Regions from separate parts of the Intestinimonas sp. UBA1698 genome, predicted to be linked through region 1. Evidence: riboswitches for the same ligand, from Rfam matches in the RefSeq annotation. Region 1 holds a riboswitch; the other holds the start of a gene.

Region 1 (10,679 bases):
GGATGAAGTCCTCGGCCTCCTGGGTGGCGCACAGGTCGGCGCCGATGGCCACCTCGAAGATGTCGGCAAAGCCCAACTGCTTCATGGCGGCGCGGAGCTTGCCCGGAGTCACCTTGGGCCCGAACTGGCCCACAAAGGCGGGGGCTACCGCGGCATAGACCCGCTCGCCCGACTGAATGGCCCGGATGACCTGGAAAATCTGGGACTTGTCGGCGATGGCGCCGAAGGGGCAATTCACCAGGCACATCCCGCAGGAAACGCACTTTTCATAGTCGATATCGGCCTTGCCATTGACGTCGGAGTGAATGGCGTTCATGCCGCAGGCCGCGGCGCAGGGCCGCTCCTGCTTGATGATGGCGTGATAGGCGCACACATCCACGCAGCGGCCGCATTTGATGCACTTGTCCTGGTCGATGACCGACCGGCCGTTATAGCGGTCCAGCCGGATGGCATCCTTGGGGCAGACCTCCACACAGGGGTGAGCCAGGCAGCCCTGGCAGCCCTCGGTCACCAGCACCTGCTTCTCCTTGCAGCCGTTGCAGGCGAACTTGATCACATTGATGAGAGGCGGAGTGTAGTAGGTCTCATCCTGGTCCGCCGCCTCGATGTTGTCCGACAGGGGGGCGTGCTCGGCGGCGCTGCGGTAGGGCAGGCCCATGGCCAGCCGCAGGCGCTCGCCCACGATGGCGCGCTCCAGGAACACGTCGTTGCGGAAGTTGCCCACCTCGCCCGGAATGATCTTATAAGGGAGTGCCTCAATCCTCTTGTCCACCGGCCACTCGGTATGGTACGCCATCCGGGCCACTTCCCGGAAGATCCGATGCCGAATCTCCTGGATACGGGTCTCTACGCCTCGCATTGTACTGTCCCCTTTACGTTGTGTCGTTTCCGGCAGGAGCCTCATCCCCCGGTTCCCTCTCAGGATACCTTAATTGCCCTCGCCTGTAAAGCGTCAACTTGCGCAAAAATTGTAAGAGTGCCGTTCCGCCTGAAGCAACAGCACGCGAAGGGCAGGGCGCACCCCGCGGCACACCCTGCCCCATGGTCTGTTCTTATTCCCGACCCATGCGCCGGGCCATCTCCTTCACGGCGAAGGTGATGACATCGCCGGCGTAGGTGCCGGCGCCGAAGCCGGCGTCAAAGCCCAGCTCCTTGGCCAGCGCATGGGTGATGCGGGCGCCGCCGCAGCAGACAATCATCTTGTCCCGCACGCCTTCGGCCTCGCACAGCTCGACGAGCTCGGTGAGGTTCTTTACATGCACGTCCTTCTGGGTGACGGTCTGGGACACCAGCAGCACGTCGGCGTGGAGCTCCCGGGCCTTGCGGATGAACTCGTCGTTGGGCACCTGGGAGCCCAGGTTGTAGGCCTCCACCATCTCGTAGCGCTCCAGGCCGTAATGCCCGGCAAAGCCCTTGCGGTTCATGATGGCGTCGATGCCCACGGTGTGGGCGTCGGTGCCGGTGGAGGCGCCCACCACCACTACCTTGCGGCCGATGTGCTCCCGAATGTACTCGTTGGTCTCCTCCATGTCCATGGCCTCGTCGGCCACCGTCATGACCTCGATCTCGTTGTAGTTGACGCTGTGGGTGGTGGCCCCGTAGACCACATAGAAGGTGAAATTCTCATCGAGCTTCTGGCGCAGGGCCACGTTGGGGTCGGGGATGCCCATCTTCTGGGCCAGTTGGACCGCCGCCGCCGCCCCTTTGTCGTCGTCCTTCACCGGCAGGGTGAAGGACATCTGTACCTTGGCGTCGTTCATGGTATCGCCGTAAGGGCGCAGCTTGGTGAGGTCCAGTGTGGTGTCCAGGTCCTTGTCCCTGATCTGATACAGTCCGGAGCTCATTGATCCATTCCCCCTTTCATCATGGGTTCCAGGAAGGGATTCCGATAGCCGGGGGCCTTCTGGAATACGCCCTCCAGCCCCTTGCCGCCGTCCCGGGGCCGCTTGATGTCGGCGAAGATGCCCTTCTCCAGGGTCTCGAAGATGCCCAGCCGCTCGATCTCGGAGAGCAGGTCGGCCGCCTTGTGCAGCACCTGGTCGGCCCGCTGCTGCATAATGCCGCCCTCCTTAAACACGATCTCGCCGCCCAGGTCCTTCATAGTATTGAAAATATACTGGGCGTTCTGGATGGCCAGGAAGCGGTCGGACAGGAAGGGGGTGTGGATGGCCTCGGTCATCATGCCCAGCAGGTGGATCTTCTGGTTGGTGAGGATGGTGACCATGTTGAACAGAGCGTCCTGGACATGGCCCCGGAAGATGTTGCCCGTCATGAACTTGGTGGGGGGCATATACTTCAGGGGGGCCTCCGGGAAGATCTCCCGGGCCATCTCAGCCTGGGCCAGCTCGTAGAGGAAGCCGTTTTCTACGGCGGGGTCGATCTCAAAGGCGTGGCCCAGACCCATCTGGGACTTGGGCAGGCCGGCCCGCAGGGCGAACTGCTCGTTGAGGAGCTGAGAGGCCAGCACGGTGTGGGCCTCCTCCACCGCATCGGCGGTGGTGAGATAATTGTCCTCGCCGGTGTTGATGACCACGCCGGCGTAAGCGTTGATGGCGCGGGAGAAGTTCTGGTCCACCAGGGTGCGCTGCATGTTGATGTCTCGGAACAGGATGCCATACAGGGCGTCGTTGAGCATCACGTCCAGGCCCTCGAAGGCGCCCATGGCGGCGATCTCGGGCATGCACAGGCCGGAGCAGTAGTTGCACACCCGGATGTAGCGGCCCATCTCGGCCCCCACCTGGTCCATGGCCTGGCGCATCAGGCGGAAGTTCTCCTGAGTGGCGTAGGTGCCGCCGAAGCCCTCGGTGGTGGCCCCATAGGGGACGTAGTCCAGCAGAGACTGGCCGGTGGTGCGGATGACGGCGATGACGTCGGCGCCCTGCCGGGCGGCGGCGGTCGCCTGGGTGATGTCCTCATAGATGTTACCGGTGGCCACGATCAGATAGATCCAGGGCCCCTGCTTGTCGCCGTGCTCGGCCAGGAAGTCCTCCCGGCGCTTCCGGCGGGCGGCGATCTTCGCCATGGCCTCCCGGACCACCGGGTCCAGGACCGCCTCGATCTCGGCGCCGCTGTGGGCGGGCAGCGCCGTCAGGTCCAGTTCGCCGGCGGAGACCGCCTCGGCAATTTCCTGGGGCGTCTTGCCGGTGGCCAGCATGGCGTTGCCCACCCAGAAGGCCGCGCCTTGGGGCAGGGCGCTCTTGCCGGTGAGATGCTCCACCACCACGTTGGGCAGGGGCACCTCGAACTCGTTGACCCCGTCGATGCCCAGCAGGCGACACACCGTCCGCTCCACCGCCACGGTGGTGTGGCGGTCGATGAACCGCTGGGTGTCGTCGGCCACCTTGGACGCGTGGGCCCGCGCCTCCTCTACCAGTTCAAAATTCAGGTTCAGTTTTGATTCCAAGGGGTTCCACCTCGTTTCTCTCGTTTCAAGGGAAGGGGACGGGAGCCGCGGCCCCCGCCCCGTTGCTGTCAATGCTGCTCGCGCTTATGCCGCTCCAGGTTGGCGGGCTCCATGGACATCATGTGCCCCTGCTCCAGCGCCGCCACGCCCATCAAGTCCACCTTCCGCTTGCCCGTGCAGACCTCGCAGTGGCAGGTCTCCTCATAGTGCTCGGGCTCGGTGTAGGTGGTGATGACGCCCTCATAGTTGCGCAGGATGACCTTGTGGGGGGCCTGGGAGATGACATAGTTGGGCATCACGGGGGTCTTGCCGCCGCCGCCGGGGGCGTCCACCACAAAGGTGGGCACGCAGAAGCCGGAGGTGTGGCCCCGCAGGGCCTCGATGATCTCGATCCCCTTGGACACCGGGGTGCGGAAGTGCTCCAGGCCCATGCTCAGGTCGCACTGATAGATGTAGTAGGGGCGCACCCGGATCTTCACCAGCTCGTTGACCAGCTTCTTCATCACGTGGACGCAGTCATTGACTCCGGCCAGCAGCACGGACTGGTTGCCCAGAGGAATGCCGGCGTCGGCCAGCCGGGCGCAGGCGGCGGCGGACTCGGCGGTGATCTCGTTGGGATGGTTGAAGTGGGTGTTGAGCCAGATGGGGTGGTACTTCTTCAGCATATCGCACAGCGCGGGGGTGATGCGCTGGGGCAGTACCACCGGGGTGCGGGAGCCGATGCGGACGATCTCCACGTGGGGAATGGCCCGCAGCTCTTTGATGATGTACTCCAGCCGCTCGTCGGAGACCAGCAGAGCGTCGCCGCCGGAGAGCAGCACGTCCCGGACCTCGGGGTGATGGCGGATGTAGTCGATGGCCACGTCGACCTGATCCACCGGCAGGCCGGCGTCGTGCTGGCCGGCGAAGCGGCGGCGGGTACAGTGGCGGCAGTACATGGAGCACTGATCGGTGATGAGCAGCAGCACCCGGTCGGGGTAGCGATGGGTCAGGCCGGGGGCCGGAGAGTCGGCGTCCTCATGGAGGGGGTCCAGCAGGTCGGCCTTGGACTGGTGGAGCTCCGCGGCGGTGGGGACCGCCTGACGGCGGACGGGGTCATAGGGGTCGTCAGGGTCGATGAGGGAGAGGTAGTAGGGGGTGATGGCCATGCGCAGGGTGCCCAGGCAGGCCTTGACGCCCTCTTCCTCCTCGGGGGTCAGGCTGATGTACTTTTTCAGGTCCTCCAGGGTCTCGATCCGGTTGGCCACCTGCCAGTGCCAGTCGTTCCAATCCTCATCAGAGACCTGGGGGAACAGCGCTTTGCGTCTGGATTCGTTCATTCGGTCGCACCGCCTTTCAGAATTCGCGCCTCGGGTAACCGCGGCGGCAGGAAAGAGGGAAGGAACGCCCCGGCGTGTCCCCGCGGACGCCGCCGGTAACGCGCCTTCCCTTGGGTATTATACGTATTTCTCCTCAAACAGCTTGCGCAGCTTGGGATTCTCCCGCAGGACGTTCAGGGTGATGTCGGCATGGTCCTTGGTGTAGCCGTTGCCCACGATCATGGTCACGTCCTTGCCGATGCCCTCGGCCCCCAGGGCCGCCTTGGTGAAGGAGGTGGCCATGGAGAAAAAGTACACCAGGCCGTCGTCCCGGACGGGCAGGATGGCGGACATCTCGCAGCTCTCGATGTTGACGCAGCAGATGGAGATGTCATACTCCTTGCCGCCGTTGACGGCCAGGGCGGCCTCCATGACCTCCACGGGCTTGGTGGCGTCGGCCAGCACGATGTCGGTGTAGACGCCCAGCTCCTTCAAAGCGGGGATCTGCTTCGGGTTGCGGACCACGCCGACCACCTTGCCGTTGGGCCCCACCTTCTTCATAGCCTCGTAGCCACACAGCACGCCGGACTTGCCGTTGGCCCCCAGGATCAGGACGCTGTCGCCCTCCTTGGGCAGCTTGCGGGCCTGGGCGGGAGCGCCGGCCACGTCCAGGGCGGCCAGGGCCAGAGGCTCGGGCATGTCGTCGGGCAGCTTGGCGTAGATGCCGCTTTCAAACAGGATGGCCTGGGCTTCCACATCCACCCGGTCGATGTCCTGATGGACGGCCAGGATCTTATGGATCTTCAAGGGCGTCAGGGACAGGGACACCAGGGAGGCGATGCGGTCGCCCTCCTTCAGGTCAATCTTGCCCTTCAGGTCGTCGCCGATCTTGGCCACGGTGCCCATGAACATGCCGCCGGAGCCGGTGACCGGATTCTGCTGCTTGCCGCGCTCGGCCACGATGGACAGGATCATCTCGCCGATCTTCTGGTCGTCATGGCCGCACACGTCGGCGATCTGGGTGAAGGAGGCGGAGTCCACGTTCAGGGCGGTGACGTTGCAGAGGATCTCGTTGGAGTAGATCTCATCCATGTTGTTGTCGATCTTGTACGCAGCCTGGGTCAGCACGCCTTTGGGTTCGATGACGCGGTGAGTGCCGTACTTATTGCCCTTTTTCTGCATATGTTTTGACCTCCTGTAGATTGAGATTCGGGGACCGGGTATGTGGATTTGGGAATGGTTGTGGGTTGGTTTGGGTTTGGAATTGGGAATGTGGGAATTGGGTTGGGAATGGTTTGGTTTTGGTGCGTTTGGTTTGGGAATCGGAAACGCGGCGGGCGGCGGGTCCCCGTGCAGCTCCCGGCCGCGTTTGGGAACACGGGTTACTTCAGACTGAGAATCCTGCGGGCCTCGTCCGGGGTGGCGATCTCCCGGCCCAGCAGCTTGGCCAGCTCCACCACACGGGCCACCAGCTCGCCGTTGGACTTGGCCAGCACGCCTCTGGACAGGGTCAGCTCGTCCTCGAAGCCCACCCGGACGTTGCCGCCCATGGCGATGGCGGCGGCGGCCATGGTAAAGGCGTGGCGGCCGATGCCGGTGACCGTCCAGGTGGAGCCGGCGGGGATCTGACTGACCAGATAGCACAGGTTGGGTACGGTGGCGGGGGTACAGCCGCCCACGCCCAGCACAAAGTTGAACTGCATGGGTTCGCCGGGCGCCTGCCCCTTCCGGGCCAGGGTCAGAGCGGTGTCCAGATGGCCGATCTCAAAGCATTCGTACTCTGGCTTGATGTGATTTTCCAGCATCCGCTTGCCAAAGGCCCGCAGAGTGGGCATGTCGTTTTGGAATACATCGTCGCCGAAGTTGCAGGTGCCGCAGTCCAGCGTGGCCATCTCGGGCATCAGCTCGGTGGGCTGGAGGCGCTCCTCCGGCGTCATCCCCACGGCGCCGCCGGTGGAGGGGATCAGAATCACACCGGGACAAGCCGCCTGAATGGCGTCCATCACGACCCGGAAGCGCTCCCGGTCCTGGGTGGGGGTGCCGTCGTCCCAGCGGACGTGCACGTGGATAACCGCTGCCCCGGCGTCATAGGCGCTCTTGGCCTCCCGCACCATCTCTTCCAGCGTGTAGGGAACGGCGGGGTTCTGCTCCTTGGTGACCTCCGCGCCGCAGATGGCGGCGGTGATAATCAGCTTTTCCATAGGGTAAACCTCCTTTTCATCGGGCTTGCTTGCGGTGTTCAGCGGGCGATGCGCTGTTTGTCCTTGGGCACCACGCAGGTGCCGGAGGCGCGGCAGACCACGACAGGCTCGGCCAGCTTGTCGGCGGCGGAGTCGCTGATGTCGGGCCGGGGCACGGCCACCTTGCGGGCCTCGAAGACCATCTTGCGGGAGGTGTTGCCCATGTGGGTGATCTCGCCCACCGCCTCGATGAAATCGCCGGCGTAGACGGGCGCCAGAAACTCCACGTTGTCGTAGGCGCAGAACAGGCCCTCGTCGCCGTCACTGATGATGAGCAATTCAGTGGCCACGTCGCCGAACAGATGGAGCATGTGGGCCCCGTCCACCAGATTGCCGCCGTAGTGAGCGTCCTCCGCCCCCATACGGACCCGGATCATGGATGTCATTTTTTCCATCGTCAATACCCCCTAAAAAATTTTCCATACGGTTCCCCAAAAAACATCAAGCGCCGCCCGTCCTGCCCCGAAAGGGAGCAAAACGAACAGCGCTCCATGCAAACAACAAAACGCTATTTATGCCTGACGGTCACCCGACAGAACATAAATAGCGCTTCATGTTTCCATGACAATCCGTGCGCACTGGGCCCACGTCTCAGGAGAGGCTCGGGACAGCTCCCCCCTCCTTCGGCGGCGGTCCCATTCCCAGCGCGCATCGGGCCTGACCGCCCTTTGCATCGCGCCGGTACCTGAACTGCCGCGCCTCTATTCACACAATATTTTGTTATACCGCTCTAATAATATAGGCACTTTAACTAAATATTATTATAGCACCGGCCGTCAGTTTGTCAACTATTTTCTTCAAAGATTTTCATCCATTCTTCGTCCAGATCCAGCAGGCGGCACACCCGCAGGGCGTCCCGGGGACAGGGCGCACCGGGCGGCGCGGCCAGCAGGCGGTAATCCATAAGCCGGGACAGCCGGTCCAGCGGGGCCTCCCCCGCCCGGAAGGCGGCGGTATCCAGGGCGGCAAGACCTGCCACCTGGTAATGCCGCCGGGCGGCATCGGACACGCCGTCGTAATGGGTGGTCATCATGGCCACGCAGTTGAGCCCGCCCAGATATTCCACCAGCGCCCGGGCCAGGGCCGCCCCCTCCCGGGGATTGGTGCCCCGGGCGAACTCGTCCAGCGCCACAAAGAAGAACTTCCCCTTCTCCCGCCGCAGCAGGTCCCCCAGCGCGGCCACCTCGGCCCCGAAGGAGCTGAGGCCCTGCTCCACCGACTGCCGGTCGGTGCAGATAAGGCTCACCGAATCGAACAGGGGAGCGGTCATTTCCCGGGCAAAGACAAAAAAGCCGGTCTGGAGCAGCAGCAGGTTCAGGGTGACGCTCTTGAGGGAGACGCTCTTGCCCCCCATGTTGGCCCCTGTGATGACAGTGGTCCCCTTCTCCAGTGTGATGGACACCGGAGTAAAGGCCCCGCCCCGCTCCTTCAGGTGGTCGGCCACCTCGGGATGGACCATGTCGAACGCCTCTACCTCCGGCACGGCGGACAGCCGGGGCCGGACGCAGCCGAACCGCCGGGCCAGCCGGGCCTTGGCCAGCGTCAGGTCCAGGCGGCCGATGGCGTCCATGGCGGCAAAAAAGCCTGCTTTCTCCCGCAGCAGGGCGGCCGTCAGCCGCCGCCGGGCGGCCAGCTCCGCCTTGTCCTCCTCCAGCACCAGCTCCCGCCGCCGGGCCAGCAGGGCTTCCCGGGCCTCCCCCTCCGCGCTCCGCAGCTCCCGCTCCACCTGGAGCTTATCCGCCCGGATGCGCTCCAGGGCCGGGTCGAAGGCGTTCTCCACCGAGAAGGGGGGCAGCCGCCGCCCGCTGGGGTCCAGCAGGTCCAGCAGCCCCGTCATGGGACGCAGCTCCAGCCCCTCCAGCCGTGGGAAGCGGCCGTACTCCTCCGCCAGGCGTTCCAGATAGAGCAGGAAATGTTTGACCTCGAAGAGCTCCACCTCGTCCATGGGGGAATTGGAGGGGCGCTGGAAGGAGTTTTTGATGTCGTGGAACTCCGACAGCAGATGGACGACGTTCTCCACCGCCGGCGCACCCTGCTCCATCCACGCCAGCAAAGCGTCCACCCGGCCCAGCTCCGCCTCCAGCGCCCCCTCCTCGCCGGGCCCGTACCAGCGGGGGGTCCGGGCCAGAGCGCGGCCGAAGGGAGAAGCCGGCTCCAGCCGGGCCATGACCCAGAGGTAGCCGGTATCCTCCTTGAGTTGTTGATCGAGCTTTACCATGTCATACCTCCCTCACGTCCACCACCGGGACCTCTACCGCCGCCCGCAGGGCGGACAGGAGCTCCTCCCGGTCCAGGTGCTTGCCGTAGGCCGACCAGGGGTTGGCGCACACGGCGGCGATGGTCAGCCGCCGCGCCGCTTGCAGAGACCCGCCGCCCCGGAAAAAGGCGGCGGTGCTGCTCCGGTCCGCCAGAAAATGGGTGGCGTCTGGAGCGGCCACCACCGTGGGAGCCCCCCGCCGGGCCAGGGTGCGGAGCATGGGACTGGTGACGCCTCCCGCCACCCAGAGCACGCACTTCTCCCGGGGCAGCGCCCCCCACAGGGGCTGGCCGCTATCCTCCCGCTCCAGGGGCAGCCGCTCTCCCTCCGGCGTAAAGAGGGCAAAGCGCTCCTGTTCCGCCGCCAGAGCCGCCCGGAGGCCGGGTTCCTCCGGCTCCGGCGCGGCGAACAGGGCGCAGGTGTGGGCCGTCTCGGCGGCGATGACCGCCGCCCCGCCGTCCATGGAGGCGCCTACGCACAGAATGGCACAGCCGCCCGGTTCCGCCCCCGCCAGGGATTTCCGCCCGGCGGCTCCATCGATCAGCACCCGGTCGGCTCCCAGCTCCCGGAAGGTCCCGGCCAGGGGGGCCAGTTGCGCCACCGCCGAGGGGCCCGCCAGTTGGATGTATCCGTCGGACAGGGCGCGGAACACCGCCACCGGGCCCAATGGGGTCATCACGCCAGTAACCCGGTCCACCTCCACCGTAGCGTCGCATAGGGGCAGCAGCCCACGGGCCGTGGCGAACAGCGTACCCGCCGGGACCCAGATCTCCGGCTTTTCCGTCCCCGTCACCACGTCGGTCCGCTCCCCATCCCGACCCACCGAAGTCATGGCCAGGGTCTCCCCCTCCAGCTCCCGGATGAGCCGACACAGCGCGGTGGTCTTACCGGCATTCTTGCACAAACCGATGACAGTCACCGGCGAGGCGTCCCCCACCAGGGGGGCCAGCAGCGGCTTCACGGCCCTCTCCCCTTCCCGCATTGCAGATTCCATAGCGCCATTATAGGGGCTCAGCCTGGGAAATGTCAATGGGGCGGCCGGCTGAACCGGCCCGCCCCATTGACGCGCTTGCCCGGAAAAATTTCAGCTTTCCTTCAAGATTTCCCCGGCAATCCGGTCGGCCATCCGGCCCACCCGTTCGAAATCCACATAGGGGTTGTAGAGGGCCTCCAGCTCGTCGTGCATGGCCTTGGCCTGGGCCAGAGAGTCCACCGCCTCCTCCGTCAGGGCGGCGGACACCTTCCGCGAAAAGCGCAGCCGCGCCCTGTTCCGGCGCACCGCCTCGGCGTCCGCCATGGCGTCCAGCCGGATGCGGCGGTAGGGCCGCTTTTCGTAGGGCAGGGCCGGAGAGCTGGTCACGAAGGCCAGCGACAGCCCCGGGAGGAGCAGATGCTCCAGCCGGTCGGGGGCCATGGGGGAGACGCAGGCCACCGCGTCGTGGCCCGCCGCCACCGCCCCGGAGAGCAGGTGGGTCAGCATC
Region 2 (10,679 bases), on a different contig from region 1:
GAGGATGGGGTATTTGCGGGCGTACTCCATGGTCATCAGGGTGCCGTCGTTCTGGGAGAGATACACGTCGGCGTTGGTAACCCCCTCGTCGGCCAGGGAGCGGGCAAAGCCTTCGGTGAAGGACTGAGCCACCCGGTAGAGCGCGGCGTTCAGGATGGTGGCGTTCTCCCGCTCAATAAGGCCCATGGAGCCGATCTCGCTGGAGATGGAGACATGCACGTCCTCTCCCATGACTTCCCTGCACAGCTTGGCAGCCGCCCGCTCGTGGTCGCTGCGAACGGTGGAGAACACGCAGGAGATGGCCACCGACTTGACTCCCTGGGCCTTCAGATCCTCAAAGAAGGCCCGGGCGGCCGTCTCGTCGAAGGGGGCCAGCTCCTTACCGTCGTACTCAAAGCCACCGCCAATGACGGCGGTCCTTACGGCGATTTTTTTCAGATCCTCCGCCCAGTCCACCATGGGGGGGATGCCCACCGTGGCGGGGGCGCCCAGGCGCAGCACGCCGATGGGGGCCAGATGCTTGCGCTCCACGATGGCATTGGTGCACTGGGTGGTGCCCAGCATGGCCTGACCGATCTCCTTCCGGTCCACGCCCGCCTGCTCCAGCACCGCCCGTACGGCGGCCAGAATGCCGTCATAGGCGTCCGGCGTGGTGTGCCGCTTGACGCTGGCCACCACCTTTCGCTCTTCGTCCAAAAGGACGGCGTCGGTATTGGTGCCGCCCACGTCGATTCCCAGCTTATACATCAGGCTCTCCCCCCTTTGCAGCGCTCCTCCAGCGGAATGTAGTCGGTGTCCACCCCGAAGTATCGGGGGCCTACCAGGTCCAGACCGGCCTGCGTCCGCCACAGCGGGAAGCACTTCAGGCCTACCACCATGACCCGCTTTCCGTACTTCAGCGCGTCGGTGGGGACGGGCTGGAAGGTATCGGTGTCCACCAGGCAGATGAGATCGGGGGTGGTGGCCAGGATCTCCCCCTCTACCGTGGCGGTCAGGTTTTCGTTCTGGAATTCCACATAGGCCGACTGGCCCTTATATTCGGCGATGCCCTCCAGCAGCACCTTGCCGAAGTTGAAGCCGCCACGGACCTCCCGGAGCACGTCGCCGATCTTGCCCTTGAAGAGCTTGTAGCCCTCGGTGATGGAGAGGAAGGCCTCCTCAGGGCTCTGGCCGTCGGTCTCCTTCACCCTGCGGATGGCGGAGCCCAGGGTCTGGCTGCGGGTGACGATGCCGTGGACGCCGTACTCCTTCATGAAGGCGCCCTCCATGGCGTAGAGGGAGACGGACACCGAGCCGCCGCAGGCCATAGTGACGGCCCGGGCCAGCTCCTCGGTCCATTTGTTGGTGATGGTACGGAAAATGGAGGAGTTTCCCTTTTCGTCCACCAGCGCCATGGGGGTGGCGGAGCCGCCGCCGATGGTGAAGGTGACCATCTGCAGTTCAGGGAAGGCCCGGCCCATGCCGTCGCAGTCGACGAGGGGCAGGCCCAGCCGGGCCGCCGCCGCGATGGGCAGCATGGAGTTGACGCCCCCCGCCTCGATGGGCATGAAGGCGTAGATGGGCTTGCCGTAGAAGGTGGAGACGGTGTCGTACAGGGTCTGGTACTCATTGTCGCCCACGGCCTTCTCTCCCAGAATGGTGGGGGCCCCCATCATGGCGATGGGGACGCACAGGGCGTCGTCCGGCACCTCTTCGGGGGAGAGCAGGGTGACGGGCCCGTACTTCTGTACCGCGCCGATGGCCACCAGCCTGCCGATATAGGGGTCGCCGCCGCCGCCCGCGCCCAGCAGGGCCGCGCCCAGGGCGATGTCCTCGATCTCAGAAACTCCGATCTTGCGCAAAACGTTCAGCTCCTTTGTTATTTGATCCACAGACAGGCGGATTGCCGCACCGCTTCAGCGGTGCGGCGGTCCGCATGGGATTTTGTCCTATGCCTCTACGGCCTTTCCGGCTTCGGACCGGCCGGGCAGCAGCCTGGCCAGCACCGTGTGGAGCGCCAGGGACAGCACGATGCCGTTGATGGGCCCCACGAAGAAGGGTACGTTCAGGAAGGCCACGTTGGCCAGGGACTGGAAGTTGGCGAAGGTTCCGCCGGTGATGCAGGCCACGAGGGCCCCCGCCAGGAAGGCGATGACGCCGGGGGCGTAAAATCCCCCGCGCAGAGCAAACTTCTCCTTTTTTCCCCGATGGACCAGCCAGTATTCCGCGATAAGCACGCCGGCCAGCGGGGGGATCAGATTGGACATCAGGGTGAGAAAGCCGGAGAATTTGGCCAGCAGTCCAAAGGCGGCCAGCAGAGTACCAATGGCCCCGGCGATGGCGGTGGTCAGCTTAAATCTGCTCTCGTCGAAGCCCAGCAGATTGCTGAGCGCCAGGCCGCCGGAATAGGCGTTGGTGACGTTGGTGGTCCAGGTGGCGGCCACCAGAGCAACCAGGCCCACCACGGGCACGCCCACGCTGGCCAGGATAGCGGAGATATCGTACTGCCCGGTGACCAGACTGAGCAGGGCTCCCATCAGCAGCATGAACAGCCCGGCGGGGATGACGCCAACAATGGAGGACTTAACCACGTCGGCCCGGCTCTTGGCAAAGCGGCAGTAGTCGCCGGAGATGACGCCGCCCAGCGCAAAGGAGGCCACCACCATGGAGATGCCAAACACCAGGCCGGCGGACTGGGCCGGGTCATAGGCGGCAATCTTGGCCATGCCGTCGTTCTGAGCGAAGCCCATGACCACACCGTACAAGCAGACGATCACCAGCAGGGGCACGGCGATGTAGTTGAGCCACTTCAGGCCCTTGAATCCGAAGCAGGCGGTGGCCAGCATGATCAGGCCCCACACGATGGAGGACACGGCGATCATGGCGGAGCTGGCCTCTCCCAGGCCCAGGATATCCGCCAGCATAACGGCGAAGGCCTGTCCACAGGTGGCGGACTGGATGCCGAACCAGCCCACGCAGGCAAAGGCCAGCAGCACGGAAATGATGTACCGGGCCCCCTGCTTGCCCAGGGCTCCCTCGGCCATAACCGCCACCGGCAGCCCGGTGTCGCAGGCGGCCATGCCGATGAGGATCATGTAGGCGCAGATGAGGCCGTAGCCGATGAGGATGGAGGCCACGATCTGCGGGATGGACAGTCCGCCGCCGGACAGCACACCGCCGATCATCAGACAGGGTACGCAGATCATGCCGCCCGCCCATACCATGGCGATGGACACCCAGCTCTGCCGCTGCTCGGCCTTGACTTCAAAGCCGGTTTGATTGTTCATAAAGATCCCTCCCAGAATTGCAGGCTGCCGACAGACCACATCTTCCATCGGCTGGTCCGTATTATAGCCGGTTCAAGGAACAAAGTAATTAGTCCGTCGGCAAAAAATGAGCGGGAATCCATTGTCCTTTTGGACAATGGATTCCCGCTTTTCGTCTCTCTTCTTCGCTATGTCTTCGGGATTTTCCACTTTTTCCACCCGAATCCCCGCTGCCTTCTTTGTCTAAACCGACAACGCGCCTTTAGGGGGCCAGCAGCCGCTCCAGGGCACAGGCGGTGTACAGGGCAAAGGTCTCGGGCATCTTGCCCACCGGGTAACCCAGCCGCCCGGCGGTGCGCTGGAGCCGATATTTTACCGTGTTCTTGTGGAGGAACAGCAGCTCCGCCGTCCGGGCCACGCTGCTCCCGGCGTCCAGCAGCAGGATCTGGAGGGTCCGCTCCAGCTCGGCCTCTCCCTCCTCCCGGATGGGAGCAAGCACCGCCAACCTCTGCTGAACGGCCTCTTCCCCCTCCTCGATCATGGCGCGGCAGGACTGGGCGAACTCCACCTCCTGGACGGTGTACCACCGCTTCCCCGGCCAGATCTTTGCTGCGTCGTTCTGGAAGGCCCGGATGGCCAGATAAGCCCGGCGCACGTCGGCGGTGGTGGCCAAGCTCTGACAAAGGGTCAGGACGGCCCGGAGCCCCGCCTGCTCCAACTGGGCGCAGCACATGTCGGCCAGAGCCCCAGCCTCGCCGCCTCCGGCGGGCCAGTCCATAAAAGCCACCAGATCCCCCTCATACCAGTCGGCCACGACTGTGGTGCAGTGGTGGGCCAGCAGCTCCCGTACCAGCTCCAGGCCCTTGGCCCGGAACTCCTCCCGGCCCTCCAGGCCGGGCCGCAGCACCCACATGGAGTGGATGGAGCCTACGTCCACATGGAAGATCTCCGCCAGACGCCGCATCTTAATGGGCTCATCCTTCAAAATGGCCCGCACCAGCTCGCTCATCACCACCCGGTCATGGCTCTGGCTCCAGAGGTTGGCCGCCAGGCGCACCACCTCCCCCGCCTGCCGCACCAGGTCGGCGGTGAGAGGCTCCCCCTCCTTGAATAGGAACAGCTCCATGCCCGGCGCCGGGTCGCTGAGCGCGCAGCGGTAGAGCAGGCACCGCGCTTCCCCGGCCCGCAGCTCCAAAGGAGCCCCTCCCGCCTCCGGCAGACTCTCCAGCCGCCGCAGACGCTCCTCCAGGTCCACCGCCGCGGTCCGGGGCCAGGCCACGGCGTTGAGCACCCGACCGGCCCCGTCGGTGAGCACCGCCGAGGCCCGGGTGCGGTCGCTGAGGAGCTTGAGCACTGTGTCCACCGTCCGCTGGTGCTCCGGCAGCAGGGAGGCCCGGTCCAGGATGTCGCTGACCAGGGCGGCGCTGGTGTTCTGGTCCTTGAAGATGGCCTCCATCACCTCGCAGATGACCTCGCTGTACCGCTGGTCCATACGGTTCTCTGGCATGACGATGAGGGCAAAATCCAGCTCGTCGGCCAGCTCCAACAGCTTTCGGTCCACCCGCGGCAGGAAGACGCCCACATAATACAGAATCAGCCCCACCTCGCCCGCCTCGGCCAGCCGCCGAATGTTAGCGCACTGGGCCTCCACATCATTGGGGATGTTCATAAAGCCGGTGATGACCACCTCGCTGCCGTAAAACTCGTTGTTTTTGAACAGCGCGTCCTGCAGAATGCTGGGATCGGCGTACTCCAGCACCGAGATGGAAGAGACCAGCTTGTTCAGCCCGCCCCGTCCCGCCGCCAGCCGGGCCTCCCGCAGACTGGGCAGCTCCAGCAGATCCGCCACCGTCACGCTCATACTGTCTTTTCCCCCCTTTTCCAAATTCTCCGTTTCGCACAAATCGCAGCCCCATTTTTCGGCAGACCGTACCGACCCTCCACCCCCCAAGCGAATGGTTCTCCGGGTCGGCCGCCGCCCCCCTCTTCAAAAAACAGGGGCTGGCATCTGTTTTTCATTTTACCACAGGCTTTGTTCCTTTTCTACGCTGGTTTTTGTTCTGTTCTACAGAACAGCACAGCTCGCAGAAGGAATGCCAAAATGGTTGTTGTTCTAAGGATACTTAAAAACGATGCACCGATTGCATGGTCATTTTGCACATCAATACCTCCAATTTTCTACGCATTGTCAATGTTATTTTTGTGTAAAATGTGCTATAGTATCCATAGTCGGACCGCAGAAACAGAACCGCGTTTCCGCTGTTTCGTTCAGCGTTTGAAAGGAGTGTTTACCTTATGGAAAAGATCACTCAGGACAGCTACAAGCTCTACATCAACGGCCAGTGGATCGGCGCCAGCGACGGCGCCACCTTCCAGACTCGCTGCCCCGCCAACGGCGAGGGTCTGGCCACCTGCGCCCAGGCCACCAGAGAGGACGTGGATCAGGCCGTAGACGCCGCCTGGGCCGCCTTCCGGAGCTGGAAAAACGTCACCACCAACGAGCGGGCCGCCATCCTCAACCGGATCGCCGATATCATCGACGCCAATGCCGAGCACCTGGCCATGATCGAGTCCCTGGACAACGGAAAGCCCATCCGGGAGACCATGGCCATTGACATTCCCTACGCCTCCCGCCATTTCCGCTATTTTGCCGGCTGCATCATGGCCGAGGAGGGCTCCGCCAACATTCTGGACGGCTCCACCCTCTCCCTGATCCTGCGGGAGCCCATCGGCGTGGTGGGCCAGATCGTACCCTGGAACTTCCCCTTCCTGATGGCCGCCTGGAAGCTGGCTCCCGTGCTGGCCGCCGGCTGCTGCACCGTGTTTAAGCCCTCCAGCGACACCCCGCTGTCCGTGCTGGAGCTGGCCCGCCTGACCCAGGACGTCATCCCCGCCGGTGTATTCAACGTCATCACCGGCTCAGGCTCCAAGGCCGGGCAGTACATCCTGGACCACCCCGGCTTCCGCAAGCTGGCCTTCACCGGCTCCACCGAGGTGGGCGGCTGCGTGGCCTGCGCCGCCGCCGAGCGGCTCATCCCCTCCACCCTGGAGCTGGGCGGAAAGTCCGCCAACATCTACTTTGACGACTGCAAGTGGGAGATGGCCATGGACGGCCTCCAGCTCGGCATCCTATTCAATCAGGGCCAGGTCTGCTGCGCCGGCAGCCGCGTCTTTGTCCAGGACACCATCTATGACAAATTCATCGACGAAGCCGTCAAGCGCTTCCAAGCCGTCAAGGTGGGGATGCCCTGGGACCCCGCCACCCAGATGGGCTCCCAGATCAATGAGAACCAGGTGGGCAAGATCCTGGAGTACATCAAGATCGGAAAGAGCGAGGGCGCCAGAGTGGCCTGCGGCGGCGAACGCATGACCGAGGGCGAGCTGGCCAAGGGCTGCTTCATGAAGCCCACCCTGCTGGTGGACGTGGATAACCACATGCGGGTGGCCCAGGAGGAAATTTTCGGGCCGGTAGCCTGCGTCATCCGGTTCCACGACGAGGACCAGGTCATCGAGATGGCCAATGACAACGCCTACGGCCTGGGTGGCGCGGTGTGGACCCGTGACATCAACCGGGCCATCCGGGTGTCCCGCGGCATCGAGACCGGCCGGATGTGGGTCAACACCTACAACGCTATCCCGGAGGGCGCACCCTTCGGCGGCTATAAGGCCAGCGGCATCGGCCGTGAGACCCACAAGGTCATTCTGGAGCACTACACCCAGATGAAGAATATTATGATCAATCTCTCGGAGTCCCCGTCCGGCTTCTACCCCGAAAAGTGATCCTCTCTCCCCCCAAACCTGCGCTTCCCAAAGGAGAAGGGCCGCCGGCACAGCCAGCGGCCCTTCTCCCCTATCAGCGATACCACACCACCAGGAGGGTGCCCGTTCGCACCGCAATGCTGCTCTCCGCGCCGGTGAACTCGTTGCTCACACCCAGGGTCACGTCGGGAGTGAGCGCTGCGCTGTCCAGCGGGTACTTGAGCCCCCGCAGGGTCACCCCCTCCGCCCGGTCCCCCTGGCAGAACACCGACACATAACCCCGGTGCGAAGCGTCGAAGGTCAGCGCTCCGTCGGTCACCGCGGCAGCCGTCCAGTTCTCTCCGTACAGCTCTCCCCGGCAGCCCCGTCTGGACAGCCAGGTCAGGCACTGCAAATTGGCCAGTGTGTGGTCGATCCGGCCCCCGGTGCCGCCGTAGAGCCGAAAGGTCCGGTAGCCTCGCTTGACTCCCATCTCCAGGGCCACCGCCATGTCGGTGTCGTCTTTTTCCCGGGGCAGTGTCATTACATTCGGGTGGTCCGGCCTCTCATCCAGAGAGTCGAAGTCCCCCACCACCAGGTCGGCCCGCAGCCCCAGCGCCCTCAGAGCCCGGTAGCCGCCGTCGGCGGCGATGACCCAGTCCCCCACCTTGGGCTCCAGTCCCGCTGGATACAGCTCTCCGGCCCCAATCACATAGCAAATCGGTTCCCGCATATTCTCGCCTCCGTTTTCTCTCCCCCTATCTTGCCCGATTTTGGTTCCAATTGCAAGAGCTGCGGCAAGAACATGCCCTGACAAGTTTCACAAATCCGAAAAAACCCGCCGCGCCCCCCTTGACCGCCTCTGGAATTTTTTCTATAATAAGATTATAAATAGAGGCGCGGGGCATCCGGTAGGGGGCCGATGATAAGGATGGACGCATCCGAAGCGGCCCGTGAATAGTTGCCCCGCCGAAGAGAGCCTGCCGCGTCCGGCTCCGCTCCCTGAGTCGCGGTCTCAGTGTCCGCGGCTTGTCATGGTAAGCCATGAAGCGCTATTTATGCCCCCTGCGCCGGGGCATGAATGGCGCTTTTTCGTTCCGGCGGACCCATCGATCCGCCTCCACCTCACTGTGAACAGATAGGAGTGTGTTTACCATGCAGAAGAAAGGCAACAAGTACGGTACCCATCGCGTCATCGAACCCAAGGGAGTCCTGACTCAGGCCGCTTACCGAATCGACAACAATATGGCTGAGATCTACTCCAACGAAATCCTGGTGGACGTCACCGCCCTGAACATCGACTCCGCCTCCTTCACCCAGATCTCCGAGGCCTGTGGGGGCGATGAGAAGAAGATCGGCGAGATGATCCTGTCCATCGTGGCCGAGCGCGGCAAGCAGCAGAACCCGGTCACCGGCTCCGGCGGCATGTTCATTGGCATCGTGAACACCATCGGCGACGATCTGAAGGACGAGATCGACCTGAAGCCCGGCGACAAGATCGCCTCTCTGGTCTCCCTGTCCCTGACCCCTCTGCGCATCGACAAGATCCTGGCCGTGCACAAGGACATCGACCGGGTGGACATCGTGGGCCAGGCCATCCTGTTCGAAAGCGGCCTGTACGCCCGGCTGCCCGACGATCTGAGCGAAAAGCTGGCGCTGGCCGCCCTGGATGTGGCCGGCGCTCCCGCCCAGACCGCCAAGCTGGTCCAGGTCAACAACGACGTGCTGGTGCTGGGCGCCGCCGGCAAATCCGGCATGCTGGTCTGCACTGAGGCCATGAAGCGGGTGGGCCCTCTGGGCCACGTGGTGGCCGTGGTCCTCACCCAGGAGGACGCCGACCTGCTCAAGTCCATGAAGCTGTGTACCCACGCGATCGTGGCCAGCGCCACCGAGCCCATCGAAGTGCTGGAAAAGGCCCTGGAGGTCAATCACGGCCATGAGTACGACATCTCCATCTGCTGCGTCAACATCGAAAACTGCGAGATGAGCTGCATCCTCCCTGTAAAAGACGGCGGCACCTGCTATTTCTTCTCCATGGCCACCAGCTTCACCAAGGCCACTCTGGGTGCCGAAGGCTGCGGTAAGGACGTGGACATCATGATGGGCAACGGCTACACCTCCGGCCACGCCGAGATCGCCCTCAGTGAGCTGCGGGCCAACCCCGTGCTGCGCTCCTACTTTGAATCCAAATACATGTGATCAACCCTTCCAAACGGTCCCCGCCGATTCCGGCGGGGACCGTTTGGCGTTCAGGCCAGGCCGCACAGCCGGGCCGCAGAGGCCGTCAGGAAACACACCGCCATGCCCACCGCCGTGGGTACGGCAAAGGAGATCAGCGTCCACTTCAGGCTTCGAGTCTCCTTGCCGATGGTCATACAGGTAGTGGAGCAGGGCCAGTGCATCAGGGAGAAGAGCATGGTGCACACCGCCGTCAGCCAGGTCCAGCCGTGCTCCACCAGCAGGGCATGGAGGGCACCCAGGTCATCCAGCTCCAGCAGCGTGCCGGTGGAGAGGTAGCTCATGATGATGATGGGCACCACGATCTCGTTGGCTGGAAAGCCCAGGATGAAGGCCATCAGGATTACACCGTCTAGACCCAGCAGCCGGGCGAAGGGGTCCAGGAAGCCGGTGCAGTGGTTCAGGATGCTCACTCCCCCCACCGTCACATTGGCGCAGAGCCAGATAAGCAGGCCCGCCGGCGCGGCCACCGCCACCGCCCGGCCCAGCACGAACAGCGTACGGTCCAGCACAGAGCGGGCGATGACCTTGCCGATCTGGGGACGGCGGTACGGGGGCAGCTCCAGCGTAAAAGAGGAGGGCACGCCCCGGAGGATGGTGCCGGACAGCAGCCGGGACACCCCGAAGGTCATGAACACGCCCAGCAGGATGACTCCCGTCAGCAGTACTGCGGAGACCAGGGACTGCCCGGGCCCCGCCTGAGTGCCCACAAAAAACATAGTAATAATGGCAATGAGGGTCGGGAACCGCCCGTTGCAGGGGACAAAATTGTTGGTAATGATGGCGATGAGCCGTTCCCGTGGGGAGTCGATGATTCGGCAGCCCACGATCCCCGCCGCATTGCAGCCGAATCCCATGGCCATAGTCAGCGCCTGCTTGCCGCAGGCCCTGGCCTTTTGGAAGGCGTGATCCAGAACAAAGGCCACCCGGGGCAGATATCCAAAATCCTCTAGAAGCGTGAAAAGAGGGAAAAAGATGGCCATGGGGGGCAGCATCACGCTCACCACCCACGCCAGCACCCGGTAGACCCCCAGCACCAGCGCACCATGGAGCCAATCCGGGGCTTGTAAGTACAAGAACAGGTCGGTCAGCCGATCCTGGACCCAGAACAGGCCGTCGGCCAGCAGGGCCGAGGGCGCGTTGGCCCCGGCGATGGTGATCCAAAAAACCAGGGCCAGCAGGCACAGCATAACGGGGATGCCGGTGGCTCGGCTGGTCAGGAGCCGGTCCAGCCGCCGGTCCCGGCGGGCAGAATCCGCCCGGCGGCAGGCGACCACGCTCCCGGCGATCTCCGCCCCGGTGCGGACCAGCGCCGCCACGATGGCCTCCCGGACCTGTTCCCGGCTCCAGCCCGCGGCCTGCAATCCCTCCAGCGTCTCTTCCAATGCTCCGCCTGCCAGCCGGTCGGCCGTGAGGTCCCGCCCCAGGCACTCCGTCAGACTGGCCATCAGGGAGGGG

Evidence for each region. Region 1 has a riboswitch for lysine ahead of B3H64_RS08755 (hotdog domain-containing protein). Riboswitches for the same ligand answer to the same signal wherever they lie in the genome.
Region 2: another riboswitch for lysine. It lies ahead of B3H64_RS04540 (L-erythro-3,5-diaminohexanoate dehydrogenase); the one in region 1 lies ahead of B3H64_RS08755 (hotdog domain-containing protein).

Annotation. Positions count from the first base shown of each region.
Region 1 covers NZ_DCJO01000034.1:157,865-168,543, reverse strand. Annotated here, with positions in the region: gene B3H64_RS08785 (4Fe-4S dicluster domain-containing protein) at 1-859, opposite strand, end outside; gene B3H64_RS08780 (cobalamin B12-binding domain-containing protein) at 1,053-1,844, opposite strand; gene B3H64_RS08775 (lysine 5,6-aminomutase subunit alpha) at 1,841-3,403, opposite strand; gene ablA (lysine 2,3-aminomutase) at 3,472-4,722, opposite strand; gene B3H64_RS08765 (L-erythro-3,5-diaminohexanoate dehydrogenase) at 4,840-5,883, opposite strand; gene B3H64_RS08760 (3-keto-5-aminohexanoate cleavage protein) at 6,084-6,902, opposite strand; gene B3H64_RS08755 (hotdog domain-containing protein) at 6,941-7,327, opposite strand; lysine riboswitch at 7,478-7,653, opposite strand; gene B3H64_RS08750 (MutS-related protein) at 7,726-9,159, opposite strand; gene B3H64_RS08745 (hypothetical protein) at 9,161-10,159, opposite strand; gene B3H64_RS08740 (hypothetical protein) at 10,283-10,679, opposite strand, start outside.
Region 2 covers NZ_DCJO01000020.1:37,940-48,618, forward strand. Annotated here, with positions in the region: gene B3H64_RS04510 (hydantoinase/oxoprolinase family protein) at 1-747, opposite strand, end outside; gene B3H64_RS04515 (DUF917 domain-containing protein) at 747-1,841, opposite strand; gene B3H64_RS04520 (cytosine permease) at 1,929-3,266, opposite strand; gene B3H64_RS04525 (PucR family transcriptional regulator) at 3,508-5,106, opposite strand; gene B3H64_RS04530 (aldehyde dehydrogenase family protein) at 5,541-7,025, shown strand; gene B3H64_RS04535 (thiamine diphosphokinase) at 7,099-7,716, opposite strand; lysine riboswitch at 7,868-8,046, shown strand; gene B3H64_RS04540 (L-erythro-3,5-diaminohexanoate dehydrogenase) at 8,139-9,182, shown strand; gene feoB (ferrous iron transport protein B) at 9,233-10,679, opposite strand, start outside.